2 regions of the Sporosarcina sp. OR05 genome follow, and region 2 is predicted to be linked to the other one. Evidence: riboswitches for the same ligand, from Rfam matches in the RefSeq annotation. Region 2 holds a riboswitch; the other holds the start of a gene.
The links. Region 2 has a riboswitch for thiamine pyrophosphate ahead of thiT (energy-coupled thiamine transporter ThiT). Riboswitches for the same ligand answer to the same signal wherever they lie in the genome.
Positions count from the first base shown of each region.

Region 1 (7,455 bases), on a different contig from region 2:
AAAAGTCCTCGACAATACTTACTCTACACAAATTGAATCAATATGATATTGTAGCTATTAGAGTATATTGTGATGCGAAACCTTTACGTTGTGATGCGAAATCTTTACGTTGCGACACAATTGAAGCCTCCTCCATAGATACAGAGAAAAAAATCGCATGCACCAAGTTTGTTGAACTTGATGCATGCGGTTTGCTTTAGCTTATTTTAAATGCTTCAACGCTTCGGCTACTTTCACCGTACGTTTTGCCTGATGCTTTACTGCTGCTTCCACGTCTTCAATCATTTTGCCATCTTGACCGACTGTTACGCTCGTGCCATATGGGTTTCCACCCGCACCGAATGTGACTGGATCCGTATAACCCGGGGCCGCAACAATAGCACCCCAGTGATACATCGTCGTATACAAAGAGAGGATTGTTGCTTCTTGGCCACCATGTGGATTTTGTGCGGAAGACATGGCACTGACCGCTTTATTCGCAAGCTTACCTTTCGCCCATAGGCCACCTGTCGTATCTAAGAAATTCTTCATTTGGCCGGGCATATTGCCGAAACGCGTCGGTACACTGAAGATGATCGCATCTGCCCATTCTAGGTCTTCTGGCTTCACCTCAGGCACATCTTTCGTCGCTTCCACATGTGCTTTCCATGCCGGATTTGAGTCGATTGCTGCTTGAGGAGCTGTTTCTGCAGCTTTTAACACGCGTACTTCGGAACCCATTTCCTTCGCTGCTTCTGCTGCCCATTGTGCCAACTGATAATTCGTACCACCTGAACTGTAGTAAACAATCGCTGTGTTCGTCATGAGTAAAACCCCTTTTCTTATTGTAGAAATTCTTTATACCAACTTGCTGCTTCCTGCACTTCTGATTGCGTTAACGCATGGCCGTTCATTTCCCAGTGGACTTCTGTACGTGCACCTGCATTTGTTAGAAGCGACAACAAATCCAACGTTTCTTTCGCCGGACAAATCGGATCATTTTTCCCTGCGGCAATGAACACCGGAACTTTGCTGAGATCCGGTAATTCAATCCCTCGCCTAGGTACCATCGGATGATGCAAGATCGCTCCTTTTAGTGAATCAGCATAGTGGAATAGTAAGCTCCCTGCAATATTCGCACCATTTGAATAGCCTACAGCTACGACTTCTGATCGATCGAACCCGTATTTCTCAGCTGCTTCATCCAAAAACGCATGTAATTCATTCGTTCTGAACACTAAATCTTCTTCGTCAAAAACGCCTTCTGCCAGTCTTCTGAAAAAACGAGGCATACCATTCTCTAACACGTTACCTCGGACACTTAACACCGAAGCATCCGGGTCTATCAATGTTGCTAACGGTAACAGATCGTGTTCGTTTCCCCCTGTTCCGTGCAACAGCAAAAATGTCCGTTTAGATGTTCCTTGTTCAAAGACGTGCTTCATCATGCTCCCCCCTTTCGATTTACTTCTCGTACATGAAACGGTATGATCTACGCTTCCAATTGGTCGAGGAACTGCTCACAATGAGCTACCCACTGCAAAATTCAGCCTAGTAGCAGTCGTTTCTTGTTAGTACCGCTTACCAATATCTCGAATTAAGATATCTTGAATTCAAGATAAATGTACCAAAGATATTCTAAGTTGTCAAAAATGTTGATTGATTTCAGCAGAATGATTACTCAAAGTTTGAACAACGCCAATAGTGATAGGCAATTGCATCCGACATGAAGGCAAGTCCTCTACTTTCAACTTGTAACACTGGCTTCCACGCTTCCCCTCTCCCCTTCATCAAGTAAATTTCATGATGGGGTGCTGGGTCAAAATAGCCGCACATATCGAACGTTCCATGCCGTTTAAACACTGCAGACACTTCATAGTCAATGAGTGGCGCTGTTGTCAATGGATTGCCTACTGCATGTTCGAGAAGAAATCCGGATTCTCCTTTTTTGTGATCTTTGCGTTGCAGCGTAATCCCGTCTGAAGAAGCTCGTGCTTTTTCCCGGAAGTTTTTTAAATGGTCATATGCAATTGACGGACCTACCTCTTTTGTAAACGTCAGCGGTTCACCTTTTTCATCGTACGCGAGCTCAATATCGACACGCGTACGAAAACCATCGCCATTCGGATCAAAGTCACGGGCGTCTCCTTTGAAATAATGATTGGGTGACAACAAATTTGGATTCCGTACCCATTCCTCTGCAAGAAACGTTGTATAACGTAATTTCCATCGATCTATAGGATGCAACGTCTTTTCCCTTTCATTCACTGGCTGTAAAAGCTCTCGCGGCTTGCCGATCCACTTGACGGTCGAAAATGTTTCAATAGCAGCTTCCTTACGTGATGAATTGGGATGCAGCGAACCAAACACATTAGACAAAACCGATTTAACGGATGTCAAACGCTCCTCTGATTTTTCAAGCGGACGTCTTGCTCGAATCATATAGTCGTATGATTCGTCCATGTCAATATCCCGGTCGATGTACCAATTTGTGTTGACCATCTTTACAAATTTTCCATTCCGATAAATGCCGTATTCTTCTATGTCCTTCATACCTTCCCATGACAAGGCGATTTGCGTTTTCGCTACGATTGTCGTCATGACAAGAGATTGCAAGGGATTCTCGACGTTCTTTTCTTCAGCAAAAGCAGACGTTTGCAATGCAATGACATCGACGACTTGATTATCCTCAACACGTTCTACCATGTAATGATAGAATTTACCATGTTTGAAATCCCCGTCTTGAAATTCCGGCACGGTTCCTTCATAGACATGTTCACCATCTTTATACACGTTGTAAAAACCTCCGACATCATTCCATGTGAATGAAATCAAATCATGTTCATGCTTTACAGACTGTATTTCAAATAACATGTTTGCGCCTCCCTTTTCCTCTATTTTGGGGAACTTTCAACATCGCTAAACATAACGTACCAATCAATTGAACAGCTTATGCGAAAGTGAACGATCTTTCCATTAACGATTGTGCGTCCCAGTCACTATCCGCGTACATGGCGTATGCTTATATGCATCAACATGCTTGAATGTACCCATTACTATTTCCTTGCCCTTCTTGCGAATCTGTGAAACTATGTTATAGTAATTTTGAAAACAAATCGTAAAATTGCCACTAGGGGTGCCTTATGCACGTGTGTAAATTTGCAAAACACTCGTACCGATTTCATGTTCACTATGCGTATATCATGGTGAAACATTAGATACCGGACAGAGCTGATAGCAAATGAAACATGCAATGCGCTAGGCTGAGACGTGTATGAATACGCGGACCCTTTGAACCTGATCTGGTTGATACCAGCGGAGGGAAGTGGGTGCGCAACTTCTATCCATTGAATTTGCAAGCCGCTTCTTGACGCCCTGTCAGGAGCGGCTTTTTTGCATATATGGAGGTATGTTGACGATGTATTTACAAAAACTACGAGACGAAAAACCGTTGATTCATTGCATTACGAATATTGTTGTTGCGAATTTCCAAGCGAATGGCTTGCTTGCACTAGGAGCTTCCCCTGTCATGGCGGATGCGGTTGAAGAAGCAGCGGATATGGCGGCTGTTTCATCAGCTGTCGTATTGAATATCGGTACGCTTAAAGCGGTCAGTGTTGAGGCGATGTGCCTTGCTGGGGAGCGTGCGGCGGCTAATGGCATTCCGGTCATCCTCGATCCAGTCGGTGCTGGAGCGACCTCATTCCGAAAAGCCGCTGTCCTATCGATTTTAGAGAAAGTGCCTGTATCCCTTATTCGTTGCAACGCTGGGGAACTTGCAGCAATTGCAGGAATTGATTGGCAAGCAAAAGGGGTTGATGCAGGAGATGGAGAGGCAGATTTGGAACAGCTCGCGCTTGAAGTGGCGACGCGATACAGCTGTCTTGTTGCAGTGACCGGTGTTGAGGATCTTGTTACAGACGGCAAAAAGGTCGTGCGAATTGCTGGGGGCCATTCACTTATGACACGTGTCACAGGCGTAGGTTGCCTGTTAAGTGCGGTCGTTGCTGCATTTGTTGCAGTGGCAGACGATCACAAGTTGGAAGCAGCGGAAAACGCTTTGGCTATTTATAAAAGAGCAGGTGAACAGGCAGCGGCACTATCTACTGGACCAGGAGACTTTGCTGTGAATTTATTGAACGCACTTTATGCAATAACAGAGGAGGATTTGCTATGACTTCAGTAGCTTTGACGATTGCAGGTTCAGATAGTGGCGGGGGGGCTGGTATACAGGCGGATTTGAAGACGTTCCAAGAGCTTGGTGTATTCGGAACGTCCGCGTTAACGGCTGTTACTGCACAAAATACGTTAGGCGTACACGGTGTCTACCCGATTGAGGCGGCAGGTGTAACTGCTCAAATACAAGCTGTGCTGGACGATTTTTCAGTAGGAGCCGTGAAGACAGGGATGCTATTTTCAGCCGACATTATTGAGGCGGTAGCAGTTTCATTAAGGAACAATGGCTGCCCACCCCTCGTGATTGATCCAGTGATGATCGCAAAAGGTGGCGCATCTTTACTTAAAGATGAAGCCGTTACTGCTTTGAAAGCACATTTACTTCCTCTTGCTACTCTCGTCACGCCAAATATTCCGGAAGCGGAAGTGCTTGCGGATATGACGATTCAGTCGACAGCTGATTACGAAGAAGCAGCGAACCGGATTCTTAGTTCAGGGGCAAAAGCGGTCATTTTAAAAGGAGGACATAGCAATGATGCGCAGTTTGCGGAAGACTTTTTCTTCGGGGCAGACGGCTATTCATTCACGATAAAATCAGAACGGATTGCTACAAAAGATACGCATGGTACGGGTTGCACGTTTTCTGCCGCAATTACTGCATTCATTTCGCAAGGAAAAAGTTTGCAGGAAGCAGTGCGTGAAGCGAAGGTATTTATTCAAGCGGCCATATCGGATGGCTTACAATTAGGCGGAGGTCACGGGCCAACGAATCACTGGGCATATAATCGATTGAAGCAGGATGCAAAGGAGGTTGTCATAATTGAATAAAGAGCAACTGGCACTATATTTCATAATGGGTTCGACGAATACAGGAACGCAGGACCCTCTACATGTGCTCGAGTGCGCTTTGCGTGGCGGCATTACTTGCTTTCAGTTACGAGAAAAAGGGCCGGGTGCGAAAAGAGGCGAAGCATTGCTGGAATTTGCTCGACAATGCCAAGAGTTGTGCAAGGAATATGGTGTTCCGTTCATCGTGAACGATGATGTGGACCTTGCTTTAGCACTTGATGCAGACGGGGTACATGTTGGGCAAGAAGATGAACAGGCAGCGATTGTTCGAAAACGGCTTGGCACTGGGAAAATACTCGGCGTGTCTGCACATACGTCGGATGAAGTGCTAGCCGCAATTGAAGCGGGTGCTGATTACATCGGAATGGGACCTGTCTACACGACTACTTCAAAACCGGACGCAAAACCGGTAGCTGGCACACAGTTCATTCAGACGACAAGGTCTGTTTATCCTGATTTACCGATTGTCGGCATCGGCGGCATTACTGTCGATAATTTTGCACCTGTGTTTGCTGCGGGCGCAAACGGGGTTTCGGTCATTTCAGCAATTGCTGGAGCAACGGATGTCTATGCGGCGACTAAAGCGTTTGCTGAATCTATAGAGAAAGAAGGGGTTCCTTTATGAACACGCGAAAAATGGTTATCATGACGATGTTTGTTGCAATAGCAGTTGCCGGCTCGACATTCGTTTCATTCCCCGCAGGCATAGCACGCGCGTATCCAGTCCAGCATGCTGTAAACGTAGTTGCAGCCATCTTGTTAGGACCGATTCCCGCAGTTGTTATTGCATTTTTGACGGGACTTATTCGAGTATTGACTGGCACAGGGTCATTACTCGCATTCCCCGGTGGCATGATCGGTGCGTTATTGGCAGGTCTATTTTATAAACAGTTTGGTAAAGCGTGGCTCGCTGGGATTGGTGAAGTGATTGGTACAGGCGTGATTGCGTCACTTTTGGCAGTACCTTATGCGAAGATTTTAATGGGTACAACGGTCACTGCCTTCTTTTTCGTTCCCCCATTTTTGGTTTCAACGGTGAGTGGCGCGGCGCTTGGGCTAATTCTTGTTGTCCGGCTGCAGCAAACTTCAGCGTGGCATAAAATCGAAAGTGTCGGTGGGCGATTGTAAGAATACGTTTGGTCAGAGGAAGTTAGTTCAAGTGTGAGCGTGGTTCGAAAGTCTCGATATGGTGATAACTTTGGTTATCCGATCGATAACTTTGTGAACTCGATTGATAAGCAAGTCTATTCAATCCATAACTTTTTGAGTCGTAAAAACCGCTCCAGCGATTAGGCTAGGAGCGGTATATGATTTTAGGGAAGCTATTATCGCCAACAATGGTAGCTAGAGGGATGGTATCCAGTTGTACGGTCGGCAAGTATGTAACTTCGACGACTCTCTTTTTGATGCGTTCATTTCATTCAAAAACATGGTCGGATGAATGAGACTCTTCTAGAAGTTCCTCCCGCCAAATTCGCTCTACGTTTGCACCCGCTTCAGTTACATGCACCCGGTACACATCGGGATTTGTCAGTGCCTGCCATTCTGCAAAACCGACGTGTTCGTCATAACATCTTAAGAGGAGCGTCATCAGATTTCCATGTGTAACGAGCACCGTTTTGGAGCCATCTGGCAACTCTTCGACCACATTACATACACGCTCCATCGCTTCGTGTGATGACTCGCCACCTTCATATTTCAAATGGACATCGAGAAATGAATCCTCTAATTTCAACAACCAATCCTCAAAATCATACGAACTTAACGTCCGTTCCGCCAATCGACTATCCTCTTCGAAGTACAATCCTTTCCGCTCTGCTAAAGGTTCAGCTGTCATGCGAGCTCGGACAAAAGGACTTGTAACGATACGGTCCACTTCTACCTCATCAAAAAATGCTGCCAGCTTCTCCGCCTGTACAATTCCTTCCGCTGTCAAATCTGCATGCGGTGATTGACCTTCAGCTGAACAATGTCGAACAATATAAATCACTTTTTCCACTTCGCACACCTCCTACTTATTATTTTCCCTTGCTAGATGAAAAGAAACCTTCCTATCACAAAACATATTTGTGGTGATCCCGTTTGATGCTGTGTAAAAGAATAAACCAGTTCCCCCGACTTGCATGGAGGAACTGGTCGTTCATTTCATATAACGATCGAGAAAATGACCCATTTTCTTTCGATACGTGTCACCTGCTAGTGCATACGCTTCACCATGATTGGCGTTGGCAACTAGAAACAGCTCTGATTCGCTAGCTGTTTTCTGGTGCAGTTCTTCGGCCATTTCGGTCGGAACGAAAGTATCACTTTTCCCATGAACATAAAAGATCGGGATTTCTGTCTTCTGCACTTCTTTTAAAGCGCTTGCTTCCCGGAATGAATAGCCTGCTCTAATTTTCGTGAGCGCACTTGTGCCATCCAATAATGGAAATGCCGGCAAGTGAAACATGC
Region 1 is NZ_JANKJL010000004.1:55,786-63,240, reverse strand. Features, by position in the region: gene wrbA (NAD(P)H:quinone oxidoreductase) at 202-804, opposite strand; gene NRI27_RS08755 (alpha/beta hydrolase) at 822-1,424, opposite strand; gene NRI27_RS08750 (DUF3238 domain-containing protein) at 1,657-2,853, opposite strand; TPP riboswitch at 3,102-3,320, shown strand; gene thiM (hydroxyethylthiazole kinase) at 3,398-4,156, shown strand; gene thiD (bifunctional hydroxymethylpyrimidine kinase/phosphomethylpyrimidine kinase) at 4,153-4,983, shown strand; gene thiE (thiamine phosphate synthase) at 5,009-5,629, shown strand; gene thiW (energy coupling factor transporter S component ThiW) at 5,626-6,132, shown strand; gene NRI27_RS08725 (histidine phosphatase family protein) at 6,422-7,003, opposite strand; gene NRI27_RS08720 (alpha/beta hydrolase) at 7,145-7,455, opposite strand, start outside.
Region 1: it holds a riboswitch for thiamine pyrophosphate, as region 2 does, so the genes downstream of both, thiM (hydroxyethylthiazole kinase) here and thiT (energy-coupled thiamine transporter ThiT) in region 2, are expected to answer to the same signal.

Region 2 (7,455 bases):
TAAACGGCTATGTTAAAAACACGAAACCGTTAAGTTATGGTGGCAATATCATTGACGATTTCACGTTAACATTTACGGATGGCAAAATTACGGATGTTTCAGCCGGTCAAGGTGCAGAAGTACTTCAACGTCTTATTGACACGGACGAAGGTGCAAAACGACTTGGAGAAGTTGCCCTCGTCCCTCACGCCTCACCGATTTCAGAATCAGGTCTACTATTTTACAACACATTGTTTGATGAAAATGCGTCTAATCACCTTGCAATCGGAAGCGCATACTCGTTCTGTTTAGAAGGTGGAAAAACGATGTCTTCCAACGAACTTGAAGAACATGGTCTCAATCAGAGTATTACGCATGTCGACTTCATGATTGGTTCAGCTGAAATGGATATTGATGGAATCTTAGAAGACGGAACAGTAGAACCGGTCTTCCGCAACGGGAACTGGGCATTCTGATTTCAGTCACAATTTATGAAAACATATTGAACAAGCCTTTTAATTTTACAAAACTATAGTATAATGGTTGTATAATAATCATTTATTGTAGAGAGGAGTCTTATAATGGGCTTAATGTTCACTACAGTCATAGGATATTCAATTGTCCTTGGCCTCGCTGCTTTATTTACAATGCACTATCTTGGCAAGGCGCTTGATTCTTCGGATGCAGAAAGAATCGATCCAAAGCCGGAAGTAAAATAAAATACCAGCTCTCAGAGTGTAGACAAAGTCGATTTTGACTTTGCCTACACTCTTTTTAAATGGAATTTATTATGAATAGAAAATTTTTCAGCCTGATTGAAAACGCTTGTCAGCCTAGGCGCGAAGTTGAGCGAAGACGCGAATAGAACTAAAGTTCATGAGCGGACGAGCGAGACGAGCAACAACGGATGCGAGCGTTTGTCAACAGGCTGAGAGTTGCCACTTGGCAGCTCTTTTATTTATATTGTAAACTTATCTCATTACAAATAGATGGAGGGACTTCCTATGACAATATTATCCGAAATCATTGAATTCAATAAAACATTTGTTGAAGAAAAAGAATATGAAAAATATGCAACGACGAAATTCCCCGACAAACGAATTGTTATTTTAACTTGTATGGATACAAGATTGACGGAGTTATTGCCTAAAGCGATGAACTTGCGTAATGGCGATGCGAAGATTATTAAAAGTGCCGGAGCAATTGTTGCTCACCCGTTTGGCGGGATTATGCGTAGCATCTTAATTGCTGTGTATGAATTACGCGCAGATGAAGTATATATTATTGGCCATCATGACTGTGGCATGAGCTCCATCGATACAGAAAAGACGTTTGGCAATATGATTGAGCGTGGTGTAGACGAAAGCATCTTCTCTACCTTAAAGTACTCTGGTGTCGACTTGGAAGATTGGTTACGCGGTTTTAACGATGTAACAGAAAGCGTAAAAAGCAGCGTAAACCAAGTGCGCAATCACCCGTTAATGGACAAGAAAGTTCCAGTTCACGGTCTTGTTGTTCATCCTGCTACAGGTCAATTGGAGACAATTGTAAACGGGTACGAAGCAAACGAAGACAATTGACTACAAATTTCCCGGGAAATAGACAAAAACCGATTCCTCTAATTGAAGAATCGGTTTTTTATTAATGCAAAGTATTTCCGCCAAGCGGCCTTACCCTTTCAAAAATCTTCCGCTATCATCGCATACATATAATGATCTTCCCATACACCATTGATGTAGAGTAATTGCCGTAGAAGGCCTTCACGGACAAATTCGGCATTTTCCAGTACTTTAACCGACCCTATGTTTCGAGGAGAAACAAAAGCTTCCACACGATGTAAGGACACTGTTTCAAAAGCAAAACGGGTAATGATCCGGACCGCTTCCGTTGCAATTCCTCTTCCTGTCTCCCGTTCGTCAATCGAATACCCGATAAAACCGCTCGAAAAGGGAAGTCTCTTAATGCTGTATAGCGAGATATGACCAATTAGCCTACTCGTCTCCGCGTCGAATATACCGAAGTTATATTCCCGTCGATCCCTCATTTGATAAAGGGATTCCCTAATTTTATCCCTCTGAACTGAAACAGTATAATAACTCGCTTCGTGTCGCGGCTCAAATACTGTCCAATACGCTTTGTTCGCTATGAGGAGATCAGTAAAAGCCCTCGCATCTTCTTCTGTTAATATTCGCAAATAACAAGTGTGCCCTTCAAGCAAAATCAACGCTTCTTCACCTTTCTTTGGAAGCTATTTTCAAAAACTCCTCTACATCTTTTACACATAACGCGACTCCCTTCGCCCAGAAGTCTTCTTTCGTAATGTCTTCTCCTAAATGTTTCATCGCAAGATCCTCAACGGACATGACAGCTGTATCTCGAAGTAGATCGATATACTTCTTCTCAAATCCTTCCCCTTCAGTTAACGCTTTCGCATAAATGCTCAAAGAGAACAAATAACCGAACGTGTATGGGAAATTGTAAAACGGTGTTCCGGTAATATAAAAGTGCAGTTTGGAAGCCCAGAAATGAGGGTGGACCACGTCAAGCGCATCACCGTACGCTTCCTTTTGAGCTTCTTCAGTCAGCTCATTCAGCCGTGCAGCCGATACGACTCCTTCTTTTCGTTCCTCATAAAATCTTGTCTCAAATAAAAAGCGCGCATGTATATTCATAAAGAATGTAGCACTTCTTTTAATTTTATCCTCCAATAACGCAAGTTTTTCATCTTCTGTTTGCGCAGATTTAAGCGCGGCATCCGCCACAATCATTTCTGCAAAAGTCGAAGCCGTTTCAGCAACGCCCATTGCATATTGACGATTCAAATAATGGACTGGGCGCAATGCATAGGAGTGAAATGCATGACCGAGTTCATGTGCAAGTGTTGCGACGTTAGACATGGAACCACTGTATGTCATGAAGATCCTTGATTGCTGTGAAGCTGGCATACCGGTACAAAAGCCGCCTGGCCGTTTGTTTGGACGGTCTTCCGCCTCAATCCATCCTTCTTCAAACGCTTGTCTAGAAAATGCTTCGAGTTCAGGTCCAAACTTTCCGAAATGCGCTAATATGAAGGCAGCACCTTCCTGGTAGGACATTTTTGTCGTTTGAGAAGTGATCGGAGCATTTAAATCATACCAATTCATCTTTTCAGCGCCAATCATTTTCGCTTTTGTAGTTAAGTAATCGATGAATGGTTGTTTATTCGCTTGAATCGCTCCCCACATCGCGTCAAGCGTTTCTTGGCTCATTCGATTGCGCATGAGCGGTTCTTGTAGGACAGAATCCCATCCACGCTTGTTGTATACGGCTAAACGGAATCCTGCGAGGTGATTAAGAGCTGAAGCAAAGAAGTCTTCTTTTTCTTTCCATGCAGCTTCAAGTTTCTCGAATACTTCTTTCCGGACAGCAGCATCTGGATGAGACGCCAAGTTGTTAGCCTGTCCTACAGATAATTTCTTCGTCATACTATCAACAGTCATTTCAATTTCCATATCACCAACAAGTTGGTTATATAGCTGTCCCCATGCTTGGTAACCATCTACACTCAATGATGTAATAAGGCTCTCTTCAGCTTCAGAAAGTTGAAGTTGAACATTTTCCCGCCATTCATTTAAAACAAAAGTAAATTGGGAGAGCTCTTTCGTTTCCAACAACGCTCCCCATACATCTTCTTCCGTTTTTGCGATCGTTTGTTCAACCTTTAGTCGAACAGTCGAAAACCGAGCTTGGATTGTACTCACATCTGATTGAAGCAATAACGCTTGCTTGTCTTTTGTATTTGCTGCAACAAAACAGCCAATCACTGCAGATGCTTCTCTAAGATTAAGCGCTGTCGCTGTTATGCTTTCTAGTAAGTCATGTACTTCTTTTGCATCTTCTACTTTCGTTGGTACAGAAAATGCCTCAATACGGTTTTCAAGTGCGACAATTTGCGTTTTCACCTTTTCCAAATGTTCGTTTAGCTCAGGTGAATGGCTTCCCCCTTTAAAAAACACATCTAAATCCCATACTTCACTGTACAGTTTTGTCGTCATGTTCATCCCCCTCGTTGTTTGGAAAATTGCTATAAAAACCTGTATTAATTATAGCACGAATTTTCGGTATACGAAATATTTGATTTGTGACGGAAACTTCATACTTTCATTCGCATGTAGGGCTTTTCCTATGTATACTGTTCATGGGAGGATTTTATTATGTCTAGAATGATCTTGATGGCTCTTTCACTTCTGACGGTCATCGTTACGAATATAGCCGCTAGTTTTTTCACCCTCAATCATCAAACAACCGTTGAAATTGTTAACCGTTTGCCTGTGCTCTTTAATCCTGCAAATTATGTTTTTATTATATGGATTGTCATCTTCATTTTGTTGTTCATGTGGATAGTAAATTTCAATAAGATCACCGAGCAAATGAGCAACAAACATAAAAATCGAATCACTTTCCTGTTCGTAGTGAGCTGTGCGTTAAATACAATTTGGCTGTTCCTATGGCATTACAGCTTGTTCAACTGGGCAGTTATAACTGAACTCGCTCTTCTCGGTGTCGTACTTACCTATTATTTTACGTTTCCGAAGAAAGAAAATCGTTTGTATGGAAGAGTACCTTTTAGTATCCTTACGGGCTGGGTATTCATCTCCTCCATTTCTAACATCAGTTACACACTCATGTATCATGAATGGGAAGGTTTCGGTCTAAGCGATCCTTTATGGACAGTCTTTTACTTAACGATTTCCACTGCGTTCGCTTTACATTTTATGTACCATCACCGGGATTATGTGATGAATCTTGTTTTTGTTTGGACATTCATTGGCATTGCGATTCGAAACGGGATTGAAGAGTTGTTCATTACTTCTGCTGCACTCTTTTTGACTGCAGTCATCATTACATGCATGTTTCTTTTTTCAGGCAAAGGTGTACAAAAAAAATAGAGCAAAGTGCACACTACATGCACTTGCTCTATTTTAATTTCTTTGAATCAACCGTGGGGCGGATGTGAATAACAACACTGCTACAATTGCACATAACACTATGGAAGGAATCATATAAGAAGCATTGTATCCTAAAGAGTACAGCCAAGCCGGTTGGTCACCTGCATATTCCGCGAAGAACACCATTCCACCGATAAAATGTGCTAAAAAGCGCAATGATCCACCTAAAACGCTTCCTACAATAATGGCCGTTGCCATGGAACCTTTTTTACCTTCCGCTTTACTTTTCAGAAGCCATCTAAGTGTTACTGCCGCCAAACCGACAACCGTATACGCGATGAAATAATCCAACGCACCTTGTACAGGGTGAATAATGTAACCGCCGATGACTGCTTGGAGTAAACCGGAAATCAATCCCGTTAATAAACCTCCACTAAGGCCCCAACGGAATGCCATTAAGATAATTGGCAGCATCGATAAGGTGACGGAACCACCTTGAGGCATTTTAAATACTGTTAAGTTATCCAAAACAAATGACATTGCCCCTAATATTGCTACTTCCAATAAAAACTGCAAACGACTACGATCCAATTCGAATTCCTCCTCTTTTGTTTTCGGAGGGATACGGAAGAAAAGTCAACGTGTCAACAAAGACGTATGACCAGATTCTGTATTATACTTTACATAAAGCTCATCACTCACTAAACTTATGTAACAAAAAACGACATCCCGGATAGAACCGAGACATCGTATCGTATATGTCAGTTTCCATCCACATCCCTACGCAAGTATGAACTTACAGGTTCGAAGGGTCAGGACATCCGTCCAATCTCAGCCAAGTCGGCACCCCTTGTGGTCGTGTAATTCAATTGTCGTTACCATTGTATATGGTACAGTACATATAAGCAAGATGATTTTAAAAACTTCTTCTATTTATCAGGAGGTACACATGTCGAATAACAAAATCTTATCCGCCTTATGCTATTTCAGTATTTTCTTTTCCCCTCTTCTACTCCCCGCAATTGTCTTCTTCATTACGGACGATGCGGAAGTGAAAGGTCATGCAAAACGATCGCTCATTTCACATCTCGCACCTGTTGTATTGCTCATTGCAGGTTTTATATTGTTTACTTTTTCAATGGTTTCCTATGAGTCTCGATTAACGACGATGATGAATGGACAATTTGATTTCTGGGGGCTAGCCCCATTCTTATTCATGCTCATCTATGGCTTATTATTTTTAGTTGTTGTTATCTGGAATGTGTACCAAGGGGTTAAAGTGCTAAAATGACCGATAGTATTTTCAGCAAGCCCGCACCCCTCTTCACGAATGGAATTATGATATAGTAAAATGGAAAAGTACGTTTTGAGAAGGGACCTGTAAATAATGATTGTTAAAACAAATGAAGAAATTGAAGCGTTGAAAAAAATCGGACGAATGGTCGCTGAAATTCGCGAAGCGATGAAAGAAGCGGCCGTCCCTGGAATTTCAACAAAAGAACTTGACGAACTCGGTGGACGTCTATTTGCTGAGCGTGGTGCCGTTTCTGCCCCAATCGACCAATATGATTTCCCTGGCTATACATGTATTAGTGTCAACCATGAGGTAGCACACGGCATTCCAGGATCAACCGTTCTACAAGACGGAGATCTTGTCAATATTGATGTGTCTGGTTCATATGAAGGATTCTTTGCGGACACAGGCATTTCATTCGTCGTCGGTACACCTGACGAGAAAAAGCAAAAACTTTGTGACGTTGCCAAATTGGCATTTGATCGTGCAATGACAAAAGTGAAAGCCGGCTCAAAATTGAACCAGATCGGGAAAGCAGTCGAACGCGAAGCGAAAGAACACGGATTCGCCGTCATCCGGAATTTGACGGGCCACGGCATCGGTACTTCATTGCACGAAGAACCACAGCACATCCTCAACTATTATGACGCTTGGGATAAAACATTAATGGTCGATGGTATGGTATTGGCGGTAGAACCATTCGTATCCGAAAAAGCGGAAAACATAGTTGAATTAGGCGATGGATGGACATTTGTCACACCGGATAAATCCCTTGTCGCCCAAATTGAACATACGATTATCGTAACAAAAGACAAACCCATTATCTTGACACAACTGTAAAGAATTACAAAAGAGGCTGGGACAAATCTCTAAATAGACCGTTCCTCTGCGCTCCAAAAGGCACGCTTTCCGCGGGGCGCGCTTGAGCCAATCGAACAACAAAGAGTTCGATTTGCCGTATTTCTGCGTACTTTGCAGAAATTAAGGCATCCTTGCTCCCAACGCTTCGCTTATGCTCGCAAAAGCCGTTCTACGTAACGGCTTTCCCTACGGGGTCTCAACATTCGCGCTACAATCCCGCAGGAGTCGGCCTTTTTCCGCTCCGACTCACTCAAGAATTTGAAAAGAAACATTGGAAAAATATAAAAAAACTGCATGACGGCGAATTAGCCATCATGCAGTTTTTTTATGGTATGTCCCAGCCTTTTTTTCTTATTTCTTTTTTGGTTGGCTCTTCTTTGCATCTTTCTTATT
Region 2 is NZ_JANKJL010000014.1:49,610-57,064, reverse strand. Features, by position in the region: gene NRI27_RS15735 (aminopeptidase) at 1-455, shown strand, start outside; gene NRI27_RS15730 (hypothetical protein) at 561-698, shown strand; gene NRI27_RS15725 (beta-class carbonic anhydrase) at 984-1,559, shown strand; gene NRI27_RS15720 (GNAT family N-acetyltransferase) at 1,658-2,203, opposite strand; gene NRI27_RS15715 (M3 family oligoendopeptidase) at 2,211-4,013, opposite strand; gene NRI27_RS15710 (tryptophan-rich sensory protein) at 4,173-4,907, shown strand; gene thiT (energy-coupled thiamine transporter ThiT) at 4,941-5,498, opposite strand; TPP riboswitch at 5,668-5,768, opposite strand; gene NRI27_RS15700 (magnetosome magnetite crystal formation protein family) at 5,857-6,198, shown strand; gene map (type I methionyl aminopeptidase) at 6,295-7,041, shown strand; gene NRI27_RS15690 (DEAD/DEAH box helicase) at 7,414-7,455, opposite strand, start outside.